DNA from 2 places in the Idiomarina sp. ST20R2A10 genome. Region 2 is predicted to be linked to the other one. Evidence: predicted binding sites of a transcription regulator. Region 2 holds the regulator's gene; the other holds the start of a gene.
The links. The regulator LexA, encoded in region 2, represses DNA repair genes until DNA is damaged. The targets are predictions, from matches to a motif close to TACTGTATNNNNATACAGTA.
Positions count from the first base shown of each region.

Region 1 (4,697 bases), on a different contig from region 2:
AGCCATGATAAGTTCTGTTGTTCATCTGGGAAGTAACCCACCTCTGTTAGGGTTTGTTATGCGCCCTCAGTCAGTAACCCGACACACCTGGGAAAACATTGAAGAGAGTGGTGTTTATACGATTAATCAAGTTAACGAAAATTTTTTTCGCCAAGCACATCAGACCTCAGCACGGTATCCCAGAGAAACATCAGAGTTTGAAGCTTGTGGCCTGACGCCCGAATTTGTCGACGGTTTTCATGCGCCGTATGTGGCCGAAAGTTCGCTCAGAATAGGTATGCAGCAGGTTGAAATTATTCCGATACAACATAACGACACTGCATTAATTGTTGGGGAAGTTCGTTGGGTTGAAGTTAAAGAAGAGGCGGTGAAAAGCGATGGTTTCATTGATATAGAATCGCTCGGCACAATGACAATTTCAGGCCTTGATGGGTATCATCGCACTCAGCGGGCTGCGCGTTTGTCTTATGCGAAACCCGATGAGGAGCTTAGTGAATTAGATGCAGAAGGCGAGCCTAAAGACTAACTATGTTGGGTGTTCTGCGACTGTGCTTTTTAGTAACCCAAAAGAGTAGCAGACCGGCCAGCGATAGCGCGCACCCAACCCAGCCGGTTCCTTGCCAACTAAGTGGAGAAATAATAGCAAGACCACCCAGCCAGGCACCTAAGGCGTTAGCCGCATTAAAAGCGGAGTGGTTTAACGATGCTGCTAAAGTCTGGGCTTCTCCGGCAACGTCCATTAAACGTACCTGCAGAGCCGGAACCAGCGCGGCGGAACTACCAAGTAATAACACCATAGGCATCACCGTCCAGAGACTCTGCAGTGTTAAGGGATAAATTGCCAGCACAATTGCCGACCATACCAGAGAACCGCCAATGGTTAATTTCAGATTTCTGTCGGCAGCCCAGCCGCCGACCAAACTACCCGCCAAGGATCCCAGTCCGTAGATAAATAAAGCAACAGGTATCCAGTGAGAATCCAAGCCGGTGGCGTTTATTAGTGTTGGAGCTATGTAGCTCAGTACCGCAAACATGCCGCCGAAGCCAATGGCCCCTATGGCTAAAGTCAGCCAGACTTGAGGGTTTTGTAATGCCTGCATCTCTCCACGGGCAGAAGTTTTCTTTTCATTCGGGTGTTTGGGTACCACAATGAAAATCATGACAAAGGCCAGTAAGCCTAGAGCTCCCACGGTATGATATACGGTGCGCCAGTCAATAAGCTGCCCTAACCAGGTGGCTAAAGGATTTCCGACCAGGATAGCTACCGTGAGTCCCATCATCACCATAGTTACTGCCATACCACGTTGATTTTTACGAACCATATCGGCCGCAACCAAACAGGCAATCCCGAAATAAGCACCGTGAGGCAGGCCAGTTAAGAAACGTAACACCTGAAGTAATGTGTAATTGTCTGCTGAGGCACTGGCGAAGTTGCCCAGAGAAAATGCCAGCATTAGTGCAAGTAACATAGGTTTGCGTGGCAGCCTGGCAAATAAAATGGTAATAAGCGGAGCTCCGATAACCACACCAAGCGCATAAAGACTGATTAAGTGGCCTGTTTCCCGGGTGTCGGTATTAAAGTCTGCAGCGACGTCGGGCAGCAGCCCCATAATGACAAACTCACCAATACCAATGGCAAAGCTTCCAATTGCCATTGCAAAAATGGCCAGTAGAACTTGTATTTTTGAGAACTGCATAGGGCGGATTTACTTCCTGTCGTAACGAAGGCCTGTTCGGAGTGCGCAGTTTAGCGAATGCTACAACTATTGCAATCTATGTCACTTTACTGTACAAATAAACAGTATATTTACACATCAGCAAAGGACCATACCATGGCTGTAGTAACCCAATATGTAGTTATTCGCGACGGAGCCGAGAAAATGACCTTCACTTCAAAAGCCGAAGCCGATGCGCACGATAAAATTCTGGATATGGCAGAAGCCCTGAACCCATTAATTAAAAGTAGCGAACTGTTTACTGATGAGCAACAGCTTGAGGATATGGCTCTGTTTTTAGCGAAAGAGCGTGAAAATGTACTTATTGCATTAGGGGCTAAAAAGCCCAAAAAACCTAAGACCGAAAAAACATCGACAGAAAAAGCCGAAGTGTCTAAGCCTGCGGATAAAGAATCGACCAAAGCGGCTTAGTTACCGGTATTTCATTTGGTGCCGGCAAAGACTTTGCTAATATAGCCGCCTTGTTTTAAGTGAATAGGATTAAAATATGACGCAACAAACGATTTACCATATCGGAACACCGGGCACCCCATGGGGAGCGACAGAAAAAGCTCAGTGGCTGGCCGAGCAAACGAAAAAGCGCTCTTACTTCGATGATGTGGTTAGTAAGATTGAAACCTTTAAAAGCGATTTCGATGTAGACCAATATGGTGAACTTGCGTACGACAGCGGTACTTATCCTTTATTTGTGGTCAGAACAAAAAACTGGGATGACTCGAAGCCAACGGTTTTGGTTACCGGCGGAGTACATGGGTATGAAACCAGTGGTGTCCATGGTGCGTTGCGCTTTATTGAAACCAAAGCGAAAGATTACCAGCCACACTTCAATGTGGTGGTAGCGCCATGTTTGAGTCCCTGGGGCTATGAAACCATCAACCGTTGGAATCCGGCGGCCATTGATCCTAATCGCTCTTTTGTCGCTGATTCTCCTGCCGGGGAATGCGCGCACATTATGAATTATGTTGCTGGCTTAGGCGTAGATATTCTGGCCCACATAGATTTACACGAAACAACGGATACGGATAACAGCGAGTTTCGTCCGGCCAAAGCGGCGATGGATGGAAAAGTGAATACGAACTGGAATATTCCGGATGGGTTCTATTTGGTTGGAAATTCAGAAAAGCCTTATCCTGAGTTTCAGAAGGCGGTGTTAGATTCGGTGGAAGAGGTCACTCATATTGCCGATGCCGACGACGAAAATAAACTGATAGGCGAGGATATTGCTCAGCGTGGCGTTATTTTATTGCCAACGGCGAAAATGGGTTTGTGCATTAGCTTTAGCAAAGCAGAGTATGCGACGACTACAGAAGTGTATCCCGACAGCCCGAAAGCAACGCCTGAACAGTGTATTCAAGCACAAGTTGCTGCGGTAACCGGAGGACTGGACTTCTTAAAGTAAAGTCCGGTCCTGCTGGTCTGCGGTAGAATTAACGTCGTGTGTCCGGGCGCTTCTGGCGAGGCGCACGACGAGAGTTTTGAGGACGCCCCGTACGAGGCTTCTGAATCGGCTCCGGCTTTATGCTGGGGTCTGGTTCAAAACCCGGAATAACTTCCCTGGGTATCTCATTTTTAGTTAGCTTTTCTATATCGCGCAGCAATTTATGCTCATCAACACAGACTAAAGACGCGGCTTCACCTTCACTTCCTGCACGGCCTGTACGGCCAATACGGTGTACATAGTCTTCAGCGACCTGAGGCAGTTCAAAGTTAATAACGTGTGGCAATTCATCAATATCAATACCGCGTGCAGCGATATCCGTTGCAACCAATACTCGTAATTTACCGGCTTTAAACTGTGCTAAAGCCTTGGTTCTTGCGCCCTGACTTTTGTTACCGTGGATTGCCATAGCGGGGAGGCCATCATCAGTTAACTGTGTTGCCAGTCTGTTAGCACCATGCTTGGTACGCGTAAAGACCAGCACTTGTCGCCAGTTACGGCTGCCAATTAAGTAACTGAGTAGCTCTCTTTTACGTTTTTTATCCACCGGATAAACACGTTGCTCAATGGTATCAGCTGCGGCATTCTGACGCGCAACTTCAATCAGCTTGGGTTGCTGCATAAACTGCTGAGACAGTGCTTTAATTTCACTAGAAAAAGTCGCTGAAAACAGCAGTGTCTGGCGTTTTTCAGGAATGAGCTTCATGACCTTTTTAATGTCATGAATAAATCCCATATCCAGCATGCGGTCAGCTTCGTCCAGAATCAGTACGTCAATTTTACTTAAATCAACGGTTCCCTGACGACTGTGATCCAGCAAACGGCCGGGTGTTGCAACAAGAATGTCAACACCACGACGCAAGGCACTAATTTGTGGGTTAATACCAACACCACCAAAAATCACCAGGGACTTAAGACCGGTATATTTTGCATAGGTATTCAAATTGTCTTCAACCTGTGCTGCCAGCTCTCTGGTTGGCGTAAGGATTAACGCCTTAATAACAGGCTTTCCGTCGGTCTTTGTCTGCGACAATTTGTGCAGCAAAGGTAGCGTAAAACCAGCTGTCTTACCGGTACCCGTTTGCGCGGCGGCTAATAAGTCGTGGCCGGCCATAACGGTCGGAATGGCTTGCTGTTGAATTGGTGTTGGGGTGGTGTAACCGCATTCAGTAACGGCTCGTAAAATATCGTCGCTCAATCCGAGTGACTGGAATGAGGATGGGTTTTGTTCTGTGGACATGAAGCTCCGGGAATTATGATAGTAGATACCGCGCTAATGAGCGGCTTTTCGACATTGTATCACAAACGAGACTAAACCTTTATTTAGAAAAGTACCCTGAAGCTGAAGTTTTTCTTGATCCACTGAAAAAGCGGGCGCATCATTTCCGCAAAATGTCATTTCGCAGTAGGGCGTTTCATTGTCACTCATGAAATCAGGTAAGGCTCGTTCCCGTTGGCTTATTATCGCCGTTGTGGCCTGGTTTGGGCTGGTGCTTCTGGGGATCAGTTATTTACTGGAACAG
Region 1 is NZ_JBNIEY010000001.1:70,432-75,128, forward strand. It holds gene ACP7H9_RS00375 (flavin reductase family protein) at 1-526, shown strand, start outside; gene ACP7H9_RS00380 (MFS transporter) at 516-1,697, opposite strand; gene ACP7H9_RS00385 (YebG family protein) at 1,833-2,147, shown strand; gene ACP7H9_RS00390 (M14 family metallopeptidase) at 2,224-3,135, shown strand; gene ACP7H9_RS00395 (DEAD/DEAH box helicase) at 3,164-4,414, opposite strand; gene ACP7H9_RS00400 (DUF6436 domain-containing protein) at 4,602-4,697, shown strand, end outside.
Region 1: ACP7H9_RS00385 (YebG family protein) is a predicted target of LexA. The motif match lies at 1,785-1,804, and genes of this name have one in related genera.

Region 2 (4,697 bases):
TAGACTCGTTAGCGCCAATAGTGCCCACAAAGGCTTCATTTTCACGTGGCTTCTCCTCTTATTCTTCAATGAGACAGCAAAGCAAGTTTTGCTAGCCTGAATTAGAAGAACAAAGAGGTAAGCAGAAAAAGGTACAGCTTCTCCCCAGAAATCGCTTTCTCTACTGACTCTTTGTTGTAGTTATCGTTGTTATATTATTTTTATATTCGGGTACTGCATTTATTAACGAATTTACAACGAAAGATCCAGATCAAATCACACGAACGAACAAAAAATAAGCGGATCTGTTAAAAAAAGGCTGCAAAAGCAGCCTTGGGGAAGAAAACACACTAACAAAGGTGGGGTTAGTGCAGGTGGGATGTCAGTGTGTTTTTATCAAACAGAAAATACTGTGTTTCGCTTAATTTACTGGCCATTTTCGCACGCTGCCAGGTGCGACTGGAAACAGAATCAAGATAACCGATAACCATACTGCTGGTACCAGCGAGTAGAGCTTGCTCCAGCGCCCATTCACAGCGCTCAACCGAGTGACTCCGTAACCAGCGAATTTGAGATTCAGCAACGCCACAAGCGATAAGCTGTTGAATGACGTTTTTGTCGCCGCCAATAACTGTTACCCACTGGCTGGGTTTTTGTTGTAACGCGCGCTGCACAACTGGAGACAGACTATCGACGTCGAATGAATCCTGACTGCTTTTCGCATCCATAGGGAAGGGTGATACTGACGTTTCAGCAGTCCACAGACCCGGATGATGTAATTTTTGCTGATATTGAGTTTTCATAAGGTCGCTCCGTTTCTGATCACACCCACCGCAAGCCCTTCAATGGCAAAAACTTGCTCTGCAAGATTGACAGTAATGGTCGAGAAATCGTTATTTTCGGGGTGAAGCAAAATAGTTTTTCCGCGCTGTTCAAAACGCTTTACAGTGACTTCGTCTTCAACTCGTGCAACGACTATTTGTCCGTTACGTGCTTGTTCGGTTTTATGTACAGCCAGTAAGTCACCGTCTAAAATTCCAATGTCTCTCATGCTCATACCGTTTACTTTTAGTAAGAAACTGGCGGCAGGATGAAACAGTGATTCGTCAATTTTGTAATGACCTTCAACATGTTGTTCAGCCAATAAAGGTTCGCCCGCTGCAACCTGGCCTATTAACGGCAGACCATCGGCGATATCGTAGTCATCGCCGACAAGGCGAATGCCGCGAGACATGCCGGGTAGTATTTCAATAACGCCTTTACGGGCCAGCGCTTTCAGGTGCTCCTCTGCGGAGTTGGCAGAGCGAAAACCCAGCTTATGAGCAATTTCGGCACGAGTCGGCGGCATACCGGTTGCGTGCAGATTATCCTTAATAAGCTCAAGAATTTCAGATTGTCTTGGTGTTAACGGGCGCATAATGTACCTGTTTATTTGTACAGTGATACTGTGAGTATATACAGGTAAATTGATTTCGCAAGTAATTTCTTGAACGACATTTTTACACGAAGTTGGTATCCTGTATTTCTGTTTAAAACAGAGGTCTCTATATGAAAGGAATAAGCCGCTTTTTCCCAATTTTTAAATACCCGTTACGCTGGTTAACGCGCTTTCAGGAAATTTGGGATGGTACTGAAGAAGAGCATTCAGCAACTGTTGGCAAGCCAATTGTCTATGTAATGCGTTCAACCTCTAAAGCGGATCTATCCATTTTGCAGCGGGCGGCGCAGAAGCGCGGTTTGCCAGACCCTGTCGACCCTCTTGAGGTTAATGGTAAAACCTATAACCGAATCATGTACCTGGAAGAGCTGGCGAACGAGGTATCTGATCAAACGGTATCCGAATTTCACCAGTTATTAACCCTGCATAAAGACCAGCCGGAGCTGGATGTGCAACTGATACCTGCGGGCGTATTCTGGGGCCGCCAGGCAGGAGAAGAGGCGCATGCCGGTAACACCATGACCGGTGACTTAGATAACCCGGGCCATTGGCGTAAATTCTGGCTGGTAATTTTTTCTGGTCGACAAGTGTTGCTGCGTTTCTCTCGTTCGGTGAGTCTGGGCACTATGGCGCGTGACCACGGCACTGATATGCGTATTGCGCACAAATTAGCGCGGGTAGCGCGTGTTCATTTCGTACGTATGCGCCATGCCGTTGCCGGCCCTAAACTGAGTCAGCGCAAAGAGCTGATGTCAGCACTCATTAATACGCCGGCGTTAAAAAAGGCTGTATCGGATGAAGTCAGAGGCAAAAAGATTAGTGAAGAAGCCGCCCGCAAGCGCGCTTTATCTTATATCGATGAAATAGCCGCCAACTATAATTCAACACTTATCCGGGTGTTAGATCGTTTTATGACCTGGATGTGGAACCGGATTTACAACGGCATCCATGTAAAAGGCGGGGATACGATTAGACGACTGGCGCAACAAGGGCACGAAGTTATCTATGTGCCTTGTCACCGCAGCCATATGGACTACTTGCTGCTCAGCTACGTTATTTATAAAGAAGGCCTTGTACCGCCGCATATCGCGGCTGGCGTGAATCTTAACTTTTTCCCGGTTGGCGGTATTTTCCGCCGTGGTGGTGCGTTCTTTATTCGCCGCAGTTTTCGTGGCAATAAACTGTATTCAGCGGTTTTTCGTGAATATTTGTGCTGGTTGTTCCAAAAAGGCTACCCGGTGGAATACTTCAGTGAAGGCGGCCGCTCCAGAACCGGCCGCTTATTGCCGCCTAAAACCGGTATGCTGGCAATGACCGTGCAGGGCATGTTGCGTGACCAGCAACGGCCAGTGTCACTGGTACCTGTTTACCTTGGTTACGAGCATATTATGGAAGTAGCGACTTACCTGAAAGAGCTTAAAGGTAAGGACAAAGAAAAAGAGTCGGTTTTTCAAATTCTGAAAACCGTTGCCAAGCTGCGCAACTTTGGTCAGGGTTTTGTGACTTTCGGTCAGCCTATTAATTTAAAACACCATTTGGACAAAGTGGCGCCGAACTGGCATGAGTCGGTCACCCGTGGGGCACAGGAACCGGAACGTCCAGGCTGGTTGAACCCGGTGGTGAGTGGCTTAGCCGAGCAAGTTATGCAGGGCATTAACGATTCAGCGGCGGCTAACAGCGTTAACCTTACCGCATTAGCTTTGCTAAGTTCAGAGCACCATGCGTTGATGAAAGAAGAACTGCTTGCTCAGCTGGACGTTTATTTGGGTGTGCTGCGCGAAGTACCTTACAGCAATATGATGAGCGTGCCGGACGAGACACCGGAAGAGCTTTGGCAGCAAGCTTTGCGTACTGACAAATTTACGGTCAATAGCGATACTATGGGTGAAGTCGTCTCGCTGGAGCACATGACAGCCATAGCCATGACTTACTATCGGAATAATATTCTTCACTTGATGGTGGTTCCCGGCATTGTTGCGTCAATTATCATGGCGAAGAAAAAAGTGAGCGTGGCTGAAATTGCGGCGCGGACACAGGCAATTTATCCGTCGTTAAAAGCTGAACTTTATTTGAGTCATAATGTTGAAGACCTACCGCTCTGGACAGAGGCTCTTGCCGAAGAGTTGGCACGCCAGCAGTTAATTACATTGGAAGATGGCATTTGCACCATTGCGCAACGGGAAAGTGCGCAGTGGTATCGGTTGCGGTTATTGGCCAACAGTGCCAGTGAAACCTTGCAGCGTTATTGTATTGTACTTGAGTTGCTGCAACAGGCGCAGCCCATCATGCGCGCGGATCTCGAAAAGCAGTCTATTACCCTGGCCGAACGTTTAAGTTCCATTCACGGCATCGATGCGCCGGAATTTTACGATAAGAAAGTCATGTCGACGCTCATTGCCAGTTTAAAACAGCAAGGTCTGGTAGAAATTAATGACGACGGCCAGCAAATTGCTGCCGAGCCGGTGGGCGAGCTCAGCGATCAGGTCGATGAGCTCATTGACGGTCCTGTGCTACAAACCATTCGTCAGTCGGTTGAGCAGTTCGTTCAGCAGTTGAAAGAGCAGGCCGAACATGAACAAAAAGAAGCACCCAAAGAAGAGCAAAAGCCGACTGAGAGTAATCAGAACCAGTAATGCACGGCTAAGCCAATAGCGAATACCATGCCAATATAATGGTTATGCAGAAAAGCCTGGAAGCACTTTCCGGGCTCTCTGTGTCGTATTAGCCAGTGCTGGTAAGCAAACAACAGAAAAATAGCCGCTAATGCTAGCCACACCCAAAGTTCAACGGTAATTAAGTGCAATACCCAGCCCAATAAGGCCAGAGTCGCGAGTTGCATCAAGCCAATAGCCAGACGGTCGAAGCGACCAAACAAAATTGCCGTGCTCTGCAGGCCTATTTTTAAGTCGTCTTCGCGGTCTGCCATGGCATATTCGGTATCGTAGGCGACCGTCCAGAGAATATTGGCAAGAAATAGTAAGCCAGCAATAAACCATTGGTCAGATTCCAGTGCGGTAAAGGCCATGAGAATGCCGAAGCTAAAGGCGATGCCCAGCACTATTTGTGGCAAATGCGTCCAGCGTTTACAAAACGGGTAAAGTGCCGCTACGCCGGCGGCGAAAAAGCTGAGCATGACCGTTTCAGTGTTCAGTTGCATAACCAACCCGAAGGCAATGGCTAACAGGGCGATGAAACCTATCATCGCTTCAGTTGCCGATATTCTTCCCGCCGGAATAGGACGCTGGCGCGTGCGGCGTACGTGACCGTCATAATTACGGTC
Region 2 is NZ_JBNIEY010000003.1:243,077-247,773, forward strand. It holds gene coxB (cytochrome c oxidase subunit II) at 1-39, opposite strand, end outside; gene ACP7H9_RS06925 (SOS-response cell division inhibitor) at 345-782, opposite strand; gene lexA (transcriptional repressor LexA) at 779-1,396, opposite strand; gene plsB (glycerol-3-phosphate 1-O-acyltransferase PlsB) at 1,528-4,050, shown strand; gene ubiA (4-hydroxybenzoate octaprenyltransferase) at 4,038-4,697, opposite strand, start outside.